One region of the Devosia sp. 1635 genome, then DNA from elsewhere that is predicted to be linked to it. Evidence: riboswitches for the same ligand, from Rfam matches in the RefSeq annotation. Region 1 holds a riboswitch; the other holds the start of a gene.

Region 1 (4,671 bases):
TTTCGGAATGATTGATGAGGGTGAGGGTGGCCGTGCCGAGCTGCGGCCAGAGCGTTCGCACGGATTCGAGATCGCGCTGATGCAACGGCATGGCGGGTGTGCCCGCTTCTTGAAGCGTGAATTGAAAATGGTCGGAGCGGCCGGATTTGAACCGACGACCCTTTGTCCCCCAGACAAATGCGCTACCAGGCTGCGCTACGCCCCGACTGCTGGGACACATAGAGAAGCTAGGGTTTTCAGGCAACCCCGAAATTCGGGAACAAAGGAACAAACCGAAAATTCGACGTCGAAAAACGCTGTTAGTGGGAGAAAGCCCCACCAAAGCGTCACAGAGGTTGCGCTTTTCGTTCACGGCGGTGGAGCAAGGCAGATGGCACAGTAGAATACGATAGATGACGCGCCGAAGGATGGGACCGTATTCTTGGGGTTCTACCGCCGTCTAGCGGCTTCGCGGCTGACCAGACCTGCAGCGATGCGTCTGGACCGTTTGGGGCGGAGGATGTTGGAATTGCTAGTTTGAGAAAGGCGGTCGAGACCCCACCCACTGGATGCCCCCTCCCACCCCTCCGGTCCAAAGCTAATGGGAGAGGGGAGATGGAACTGAGCGCCAAACAAGAGCAGCGGATTGGTTGGAGGATGCGCCACATTGATTGGCTCCTGCCCGGACGTCCGGAGGTACTGAGGACAAAGAGTAGTTTGTCGCAATGTTCGAGGCTACGCTTGATCAGAGCTTCTTAGAGGGCACGCTAGAGCCGCATCGGCTCGTTGAGCTTATTGCCACCAAAACCAGCAGGCCATCCCCTGCCTGCCATAGCTAAAGCAAAAGGCGATCTGGCTAATCGAAATAGAACGACCCTAACCGAAACCCCAAAGGAGGGAGAGGCTGGGGCGCGATGAACTGCCCAGGATTGGCAGGGACAGATCAAACACCTACCAGGCAAGTTCTGTGTACGTAGAATTGCTCCTTTAAACCCGTTGTTAAGTACGTTTTATAAGTGTTCGACAAAATTCCAGTTCGATATGGGGTTCGTTTACGAGATAATTGTTAGCTCGTACACCCGACATGCTGCGAGATAAGATGCATTCATCACAGCCGCTCCGCAATAATGTTCAAGTTTTTTTGGACGCCCTAGAGCGCGTCGTGCTGAGTGTAATTTTCAGCTTCTTCGCATGGAAGCTCGGTCAATCGTGGTTGACAACCGGAAGCATCATCACGCTTATCGCTCTTGTTTCGGAAGGCGCAGTTCTCTTTTTTGTGCTTTTCAGGCGCTTCACTACCGAAGTTTCGATGCTACCTGGGGATTGGCTGCTCGCTTTTTTGGGCACTGCAACGCCGCTCCTGGTACAGCCCTCTGGAAATGAAGGGCTTGCTCCGCAGGCTCTTTGCGCAGCGCTGATGTTGGTTGGAATGTCTGTCCAGATCGCTGCCAAATTAACGTTGCGACGGAGCTTCGGAGCCGTGGCAGCGAACCGGGGGGTGAAGAAAAAAGGTCCCTATCGGCTGGTTCGCCACCCCATGTACGCCGGCTACATCTTGACCCAGATTGGATTCCTCCTCTCCTACCCGAGCGTCTTCAACTTGGCGGTTTATTCTGCAGCATTTGCTTTTCAGATCGGGCGCATCTTGGCGGTGGAAAGAGTCTTAGCGCGCGATGCAAGCTATCGTGATTTCACTGCTGCCGTGCCTTATCGGCTGGTGCCTGGTGTATTCTGATTTGAGGCGCAGCGAACACAACGCCGATTTGGCCTAGTAGCTGAACATTGGACAACAGTTACAGCCGTCAGGGCGAAGGGTCGTATGCCTTTGGTGCTTGTCAGGACCCCGACCTACCGTGGCTCGGAACCGCTCCAACGAGCCATTCAGTGCCTACGGGCGCAAAGCCATGGCGAATGGATCTGTGAGGTGCGCGATGATTGCCCAGATGGCAGCGCGCGTAGTGTGCTCGAGGAGCTCGGGGATCCGCGCGTTCGCTATGTTCACAACCAGCCGCAGAAATTCGGCGTCCAAAATCTTGACGACTGCTTTAGCCTGGAGAACGCATTTCACGCCGACTACTTCTTCATGCTGGAAGATGACAACCAAGTTCGCCCCGAGTTCGGAGCGCCTTAGGACGCATGCGAGCCCTATCGGTTACACCGGTGTCCCCGTCTTGTCTGGCCTGCCCCCCTGCCCTATGTTTGGCGCTGCAGGAGATGTTTCCTGCATTCGTTCTCAGGGCGGGGTGTAATTCCCCACCGGCGGTAAGGGGAAACCCAAGCCCGCGAGCGCCCGGCGCAGGTCGGGGTCAGCAGATCCGGTGTGATTCCGGAGCCGACGGTCATAGTCCGGATGAGAGAGAACGGGTCTGGCTTTGGAGCTCGAGCTTCGTTGCGGTTGTGCCGCTGCGGGGGTTGAGCGCCATTCCTTCCCGTAAACCCTGAGGTAGCTGGGTCTTACGCGAAAGGATAACTCGTTGAGCCAGATTGCCTCCGCCTCCCCCCGTCGGCAGATTTCACCTTCCATCCAGGGCGCCATGCTGATGCTGGGCGCCGGGATTGCCTATGCCGGCGTCAATGTCGCCACGCCCATTGCCACTTATCAGTTGGGCTTTCCCTCCACCTCTGCCGTGTTCTGGCAGTATCTAATTGCGGCGCTGCTCTGCATCCCATTGGTGTGGAACATGGGCCTCAAGGCCCTAAAGACGCGTCATCCCGTGGTGCATCTCGTGCGCATCGTGCTGTCGGCCGCCGGCGCGCAGGCCTTTGGCTTTGCCTTTGCCTTGGGCGTGCCGCTTTGGCAGGTGATCGCGCTGGTGATGACCTCGCCGTTCTTCATTATCCTGGGGGCCTGGTTGTTCCTGGGCGAGCAGGTGCGGTTGCCGAGAATCCTGGCCACGGTGACCGGGTTTGCCGGCGCGATGATTATCCTGCAACCCTGGAGCTCAGTGTTCACCTGGGCGGCGCTGTTGCCGATCCTCGCGGCGGCGCTGTGGGCGGGATCGTCGCTGCTGACCAAATATCTTACTCGGTTCGAAACGCCCGAATCGATCACGCTTTACCTGATGCTGCTGATGACACCCGCCAATGCGCTGTTCCTGATCCCGACCGGGTTGGCCATTCCGGGCGGCGAAGTGCTGTGGCTGATGGTGCTGATCGGGTTCCTGTCGGCGGCGGCACAGTATCTGCTGGCCAAGGCCTATGCGGTGGCAGACGCGACCTATCTGCAACCCTTTGATGATCTCAAGCTGCCGCTCAATGTGCTGGCGAGCTGGCTCATCCTCTCCCAGGCGCCAGATCTCTGGTTCTGGCCCGGCGCGCTGTTGATCGTAGGGGCATCGCTGTTCATCATGCGGCAGGATAGCGGGCGCAGCGTTCCGGCGTCACGCTGAGCCGGGGCGCTACGGCGCCCCGGCCTCTCCCGGCGGGCGATTGATTCGGAATGATTGAGCATTCCGCCGGGAAAGCGTTGTCGATCGTGCCGGGGGGCGCTATCTCCTCGCCAGCCCAAGACCAAGGCGGAGGGAATCAATGGCGCCGACAAGCGAGCAACAAGCTGGATATGTGCTGACGCTAAGCTGCGTGGACAAGCCGGGCATTGTCGCCGCGGTGACCACCGAATTGGCGGCGCTGGGTGCCAATATCGCCGAAAGCAACCAGTTCTGGGACCGGCAGACCGGCACCTTCTTTATGCGGCTGGCCTTTGCTGCGCCCGAGGGCGTCGATCGCGATGCGCTGGAGCGGGCGCTGCGCGCCCCGATTGAGCGGTTCGGGATGAAGACCACGCTGGTGCCGCTGTCGCGCCGGCCCAAGATCGTGATCATGGTCTCGAAGTTCGACCATGCCCTCCTGCACCTGCTCTACCAGATCCGCGTTGGGTGGCTCGATGCCGAGGTGGTAGCTATCGTGTCCAACCACCCTGAGGCGCAGCGGATCGCCGATAACGAAGGCATTCCGTTTCATCTGTGGCCGGTGAATACGAGCAACAAGGCCGAGCAGGAAGCCAAGGTGCTGGCGTTGGTGCAGGAAAGCGGCGCTGATCTGGTGGTGCTGGCGCGCTATATGCAGGTACTGTCCGATACGCTCTCGACGCGGCTCTTTGGCAAGATCATCAATATCCACCACTCGTTCCTGCCCAGCTTCAAGGGAGCGAAACCCTATCACCAGGCCCATGAGCGCGGGGTCAAGCTGATCGGGGCAACGGCACATTACGTGACGCCGGACCTCGATGAGGGCCCGATCATCGAGCAGGAAACCGCCCGGGTCACCCATTCGATGAGCCCTGAGGATATGCTGGCGGCTGGCCGCGATATCGAGAGCCGGGTGCTGGCGCGGGCCGTCAAGCTGCACCTCGAAAATCGGGTGATGCTGAACGGGCACAAGACGGTGGTGTTCGGCTAGATCAGGTTTCGCGCGCCCGCTCGAGCAGGCGCTTGCATTCCAGGAGTTCGCGCAGCACGTCGGAGAGCTTGTTGCGCGCCTCCTTATCCAGTGCGGGGCTGGCGGTCATTACCGCTTCTTCGATCTCGGCTTCGTCGCCGGCTTCTTCGGCCATTTCGATCATGGGCAAGATGTCTTCCACCGGCTTGCCCTCGCCCACAGCGATGACATAGCGACTACCCTGATCCTTGAGAATGCGCTGGACGCCCTTGATGGTAAAGCCCTGATCATAGAGCAGATGACGGATGCCGCGCA
Region 2 (4,671 bases), on a different contig from region 1:
TCTTGTTCGGGATCAGTGAAGATGTGGCCCAGCTTTTCCCGTTTGGTGGCGAGATAGCGCCAGTTGTACGGATTGGCTGGTATTTCGAGCGGCATCCGCTGTGCGACCTCGATGCCGACCTTTTCTAGCGACAGCACCTTGTCCGGGTTGTTCGACAACAGGCGCAAGCGGTTGACACCGAGCGTGCGCAGGATGTGGCCGGCAACTGCGTATGTGCGAGCGTCTGCCGGGAGACCCAATGCCGTGTTGGCATCAACTGTGTCCTGGCCCTGGTCCTGAAGGGCATAAGCTCGGATCTTGTTCGCCAGACCGATGCCGCGACCCTCCTGCCCCCTCAGATATATCAAGGCCCCTCCGTCCCCGGTGGCGATCTGGCGCAATGCTTCTCGTAACTGCGGTCCACAATCGCATCGGAGTGACCCCAAGGCGTCGCCGGTGAGACATTCGGAGTGCATGCGCACCAGCGGAGTACCTGACAGTGGATTTCTGATCAGGGCCAGATGCTCGGTCCCATCAGCGCGGCTACGGAATGCCCGAACTTCCAGAGGGATTGGCGAGTGCTCGGTTGGCAGTTCAGACCGGGCAACTTCGTCGACCAATGTCTCACGGGCGAGGCGATGGGCGACAAGGTCCCGAATAGTGAGGATCTGCAAGCCGTGTTCCTGGGCAAAGATATCCAGATCGACCCGCCGGGCCATCTCCCCATCGTCGCGCATGATCTCGCAGATCACACCGGCCGGCCGCAGCCCTGCCAGCCGCATCAGGTCCACGGCGCCTTCGGTGTGGCCATTGCGGGACAGCACACCACCCTCGGCCGCCCGTAGTGGAAAAACGTGACCCGGCGAGGCGATGTCGGTCTTTGTAGCCTTTGGGTCGGCGGCGACCCGGATGGTCTGTGCTCGGTCATACGCTGAGATCCCGGTGGTGATCCCTTCGCGGGCCTCGATCGAGACAGTAAAGGCGGTCGAGCGCCGAGCCTCATTATGGGCGACCATGGGTGCCAGACCCAGCTGATCTACCTGTTCCCCGTCGAGCGCCAAGCATATCAGGCCACGCCCGTACCGGGCCATGAAGTTGATCGCCTCAGGAGTTACAAACTCGGCGGCAGCCACCAGATCGCCTTCATTCTCTCGATCCTCATCATCGACGAGGATCACCATGCCGCCGTTGCGCAATTCAGTCAGAGCTCGAGATATGGCAGACATAGGCGCTCCACATATTTGGCCATAATGTCGACCTCGACATTGAGGTCGTCGCCGATGGCGAGGGCGTGCAGATTGGTGTGGTTCCAGGTATGCGGGATGATGGTCACCATCACCGCGAGCCCCGCTTCGCGCGGCTCAACCCCATTGATCGTCAAGCTGATGCCGTTGAGGGTGATCGAACCTTTTTCCACGCAGTAGCGTGCCAGAGCTTCCGGAAGCAGGAACACATGCCGCCAAGCGCCATCGGTTTCTTGCCGTTCCGCCAACCGAGCGAGCCCATCAACATGCCCCTGCACCATGTGTCCGGAAAGCCGGGTGTTAAGGGTTACCGCCCGCTCCAGGTTGGCCTGATCGCCAACGGCTAAGCGACCAAGATTGGTCCGCGCCAGGCTTTCAGGGCTGACAAAAAACCGGGCCCAGCCGGTATCATCGAACTGGGTGACGGTTAAGCAGACCCCATCAACGGCTACACTTTCGCCGAGGGAAAGGTCTGTGATGCCGCTTTGTAGTTCGAGTTCAAGCGAACCGCCGCTGGTCGAGGCCCGCGTCACGCGCCCCATGCGTTCAATTATGCCCGAGAACATCGATTTCCTTTCGGTGTAGGTGAAACTGGGTGGCCGCGTTGCGGCGAATGGTGACCCTATCAGTGCCGTCCGAATTTGCTGACTGCTCGATCAGCACGTGTTCGTCCCACTGGCCGGACGAGAGCAGGTGTTCGGTTAAGGTCGGCCCGGCTTCCACCAGCACTTCCATGCCCCCTGCGGAGGCGATCTTTTCCAACGCTTCGTGCACCTGATCAGCCCGGTAGACGGCCAAACCACGCTGCTCGACGGAATCCTGGTAGCCGGCAGAAACCCGCTGGCGACGATCAAGGACCACCAGCATACGGTGCTTGTTCGGATGGTCCGGGACCAGCCGCACCGTGAACAGCGGTGCGTCAGCCAGGATAGTGCCTGAGCCGGTAAGGATCGCGTCGGCCCTACGGCGCAGACGATGTGCCAGTTCAAGCGATGCCGGACTGGTGAAGGTCTTCTGGCCGTCAGGCGGAACCATACTGCCGCAAGACGACACGGCCTGTTTGATGGTGACGAAAGGAAGCCCAGTCAGACTCCTCTTCGCGAATGGCTCAAGGAGGCGTTCGGCACTGGCGAGCAGGAACTCTGCTCCGGGTAGCTTTAAGTCCGCCAAATAGTGCACCGAGCGCCCGGCCGCGCGCAGCCGCTCTGCTCCGCGACCCGCCACATCCGGATTGGGATCGCGGCAGGCTATCCATATCTGTTGGGCGTTGGTGGCCAGGATTGCATCAACGCAGGGTGGTGTACGTCCATGATGGTTGCACGGCTCGAGCGTCACGACGATCGTGCTGATGCTATCGGCTTTGCCGCGGGCGCGGGCGCTCGCGATGGCCTCGATTTCTGCGTGTGGCATTCCGGCCCGACGATGGGCCCCCACGGCCAATTCCTGCCCCGCCCTATCCAGCAGAACGCAGCCTACCGGAGGATTTGGAGCCGTTGCCCCCTCATGGGCCCGCGCCGCCTCCAGAGCGTGCGAAAAGGCCCGAAGAACGTGCTCAGGCCGAGTATGTGGGATGGTTGTAGTTTGGTACATTCCCTTCTCCTCGTCACTTTCGAGGAGTTTCAGGGCAAATGACGACGCAACGCGCGAAATCCGGTCATCGGAAAGCGCGCGTGCACATCATTGGTTCTCTTCCATCCGGACTATACCGTCGGCCCCGGAATTGCACCGGATCTGCTGTCCCCATCCCCAAGAGGATAGGCGCTCGCGGGCTGATGTGCCGAAAGACACAATTACCGCCGGTGGGGAATTTCACCCCGCCCTGAGAACTCAATTAGTTGAATAAAGGCACACAGGCGTGGGGATCAAGTGGGCACAGAGGCGTAACCACCCACGCTGCCTTGCGGTAACGGCACAGTACCTGGCTGGCGAGTTGCTTGCGAGCGCGGGTACTAGTCATGCTGGTGCCTTCGGCTTGCGGCAAAATTGCTCCCGCCTGTGTGCTCCAAGCGCCAGGACCGTCTCGCAGCAGCGAGGCAGTCCTGTACGGCTTCAGTCGTCCTTGTCTTCGACCAAGGACTCCGGCGCCAGGTTGGTCAAGCGCCTCGGACTAGCGCTGGGCACGACGCCCACGTTGAGTTCAGTGCTGACTTGAGGCGCAATCTCGAGCGGGCGCAGCGTATCCTCGTCCACCAGCAGCAATCGGTGAGCGCCGTCTGCATCCCTGACACTGACGCTGAGCACGCCGTCACCCCATAGCTCAACTGCCGTAGCGTTGATCCCACGGGCGGACAGGGTAGCCATCATCGCTGCGGCCGAACGACCATTGATCTCGTCATTATCGGTCGACAGGCTTTGTGCGGCGAGGGCCGCAGGAGACACCAGCAGCAAAGCGGCAGCAGCGGTGGCCCTGATAATGGAAAACATCGAGAATTCCTTTCGTGTTGTTCGCACTTACCTAGGGAGGCTCAGGCCGAGGAATAAGCTGCGTTTAAGGGATTGATCGTCTCTCCCCGCAGACAATAAGGACTTGCCGGGAAGTGGGCCTGGCGGTCGCGCTGTTGAGCGAGATGGACCTGCTGACTACTTCAGTCTCTTCCAGGACGTGGGGCTCTAAGTGCGCGGTGCCTCGTGCCTTGGCAGCAAGGCCACGCCCATACTGGCGTTCGCGCGTAGCCTGTCGCAGATGGCGCCCAACACAGGCTCGCGACAAGAAAAGCGTCAGGGACTTGTGGAAGATTGCACCTGTTGCCCCGGCCACTCTGAGATAGTGGCAGAACACTTGAAAGGACGACCAGGCAGAACCTTGGCCGTCCATTCAGTCCCGGAACATGGACGCCAAGCAGGTGCTTGGCGCGCGTCTTACGCGTGAACAGGGCGCAGCACGTCGTCACCGCGTCAGTCAGCCAAGGTGCCATCTTCTTGTTCATCGAACAGCATGACATTGGCCCCGGTTGCGGTCAGTCGAACGACGTCGCCCTCTATATGGGCAACCAATCCTCCCGGGATGTAGAGGCTTGGGACAGCGTTATTGTCGACCACAACAGACTCCAGCTTAATTCTGGAACCCGCAACGTCCGCAACCAGGCCCACCTTGACGCCGTCTGCGCCGACAACAGTCATTCCCTTGGCAATTGTTGAAAGGTCGCTCATTTTATCTCCTTTTGAATCTTACATGTTTCGGCTGACTTGCCGATCTCTAGGGGTCTACACAGTGGCTGCGGACAAGGCTCCGGGCTTCCGGAGCGGCCAACTGGGGCACGCGCAAGGCGCGTGTGACGACGAATGGTGGCCGCAGCTAGGTTCGACAATCCTGTGCCTGGAGTGCCTATGAACGCATCAGGATGTCCTGCCATTCCGGATGACGATTGATCTGCGCCTTAGCAAAGGGACAAAGTGGGATAATGGAAAACCCCTCGCGCCGAGCGTCCTCAACCGCTTGCTGCACCAT

Evidence for each region. A riboswitch is a leader RNA that binds a small molecule or an ion and turns the genes downstream of it on or off. The one in region 1 is predicted to bind FMN.
Region 2: linked by a shared signal. The riboswitch ahead of ribD (bifunctional diaminohydroxyphosphoribosylaminopyrimidine deaminase/5-amino-6-(5-phosphoribosylamino)uracil reductase RibD) and the one ahead of HRU92_RS02685 (DMT family transporter) in region 1 are both predicted to bind FMN.

Annotation. Positions count from the first base shown of each region.
Region 1 covers NZ_JABAOM010000001.1:537,557-542,227, reverse strand. The annotation lists gene HRU92_RS02705 (phosphotransferase) at 1-91, opposite strand, end outside; tRNA gene HRU92_RS02700 (tRNA-Pro) at 129-205, opposite strand; gene HRU92_RS02695 (methyltransferase) at 1,064-1,714, shown strand; gene HRU92_RS02690 (glycosyltransferase) at 1,799-2,110, shown strand; FMN riboswitch at 2,205-2,345, shown strand; gene HRU92_RS02685 (DMT family transporter) at 2,454-3,368, shown strand; gene purU (formyltetrahydrofolate deformylase) at 3,508-4,377, shown strand; gene HRU92_RS02675 (MerR family transcriptional regulator) at 4,379-4,671, opposite strand, start outside.
Region 2 covers NZ_JABAOM010000003.1:788,071-792,741, reverse strand. The annotation lists gene ribB (3,4-dihydroxy-2-butanone-4-phosphate synthase) at 1-1,205, opposite strand, end outside; gene HRU92_RS16055 (riboflavin synthase) at 1,181-1,789, opposite strand; gene ribD (bifunctional diaminohydroxyphosphoribosylaminopyrimidine deaminase/5-amino-6-(5-phosphoribosylamino)uracil reductase RibD) at 1,770-2,813, opposite strand; FMN riboswitch at 2,903-3,054, opposite strand; gene HRU92_RS16045 (PepSY domain-containing protein) at 3,273-3,647, opposite strand; gene HRU92_RS16040 (DUF2171 domain-containing protein) at 4,119-4,373, opposite strand; gene HRU92_RS16035 (GNAT family N-acetyltransferase) at 4,549-4,671, opposite strand, start outside.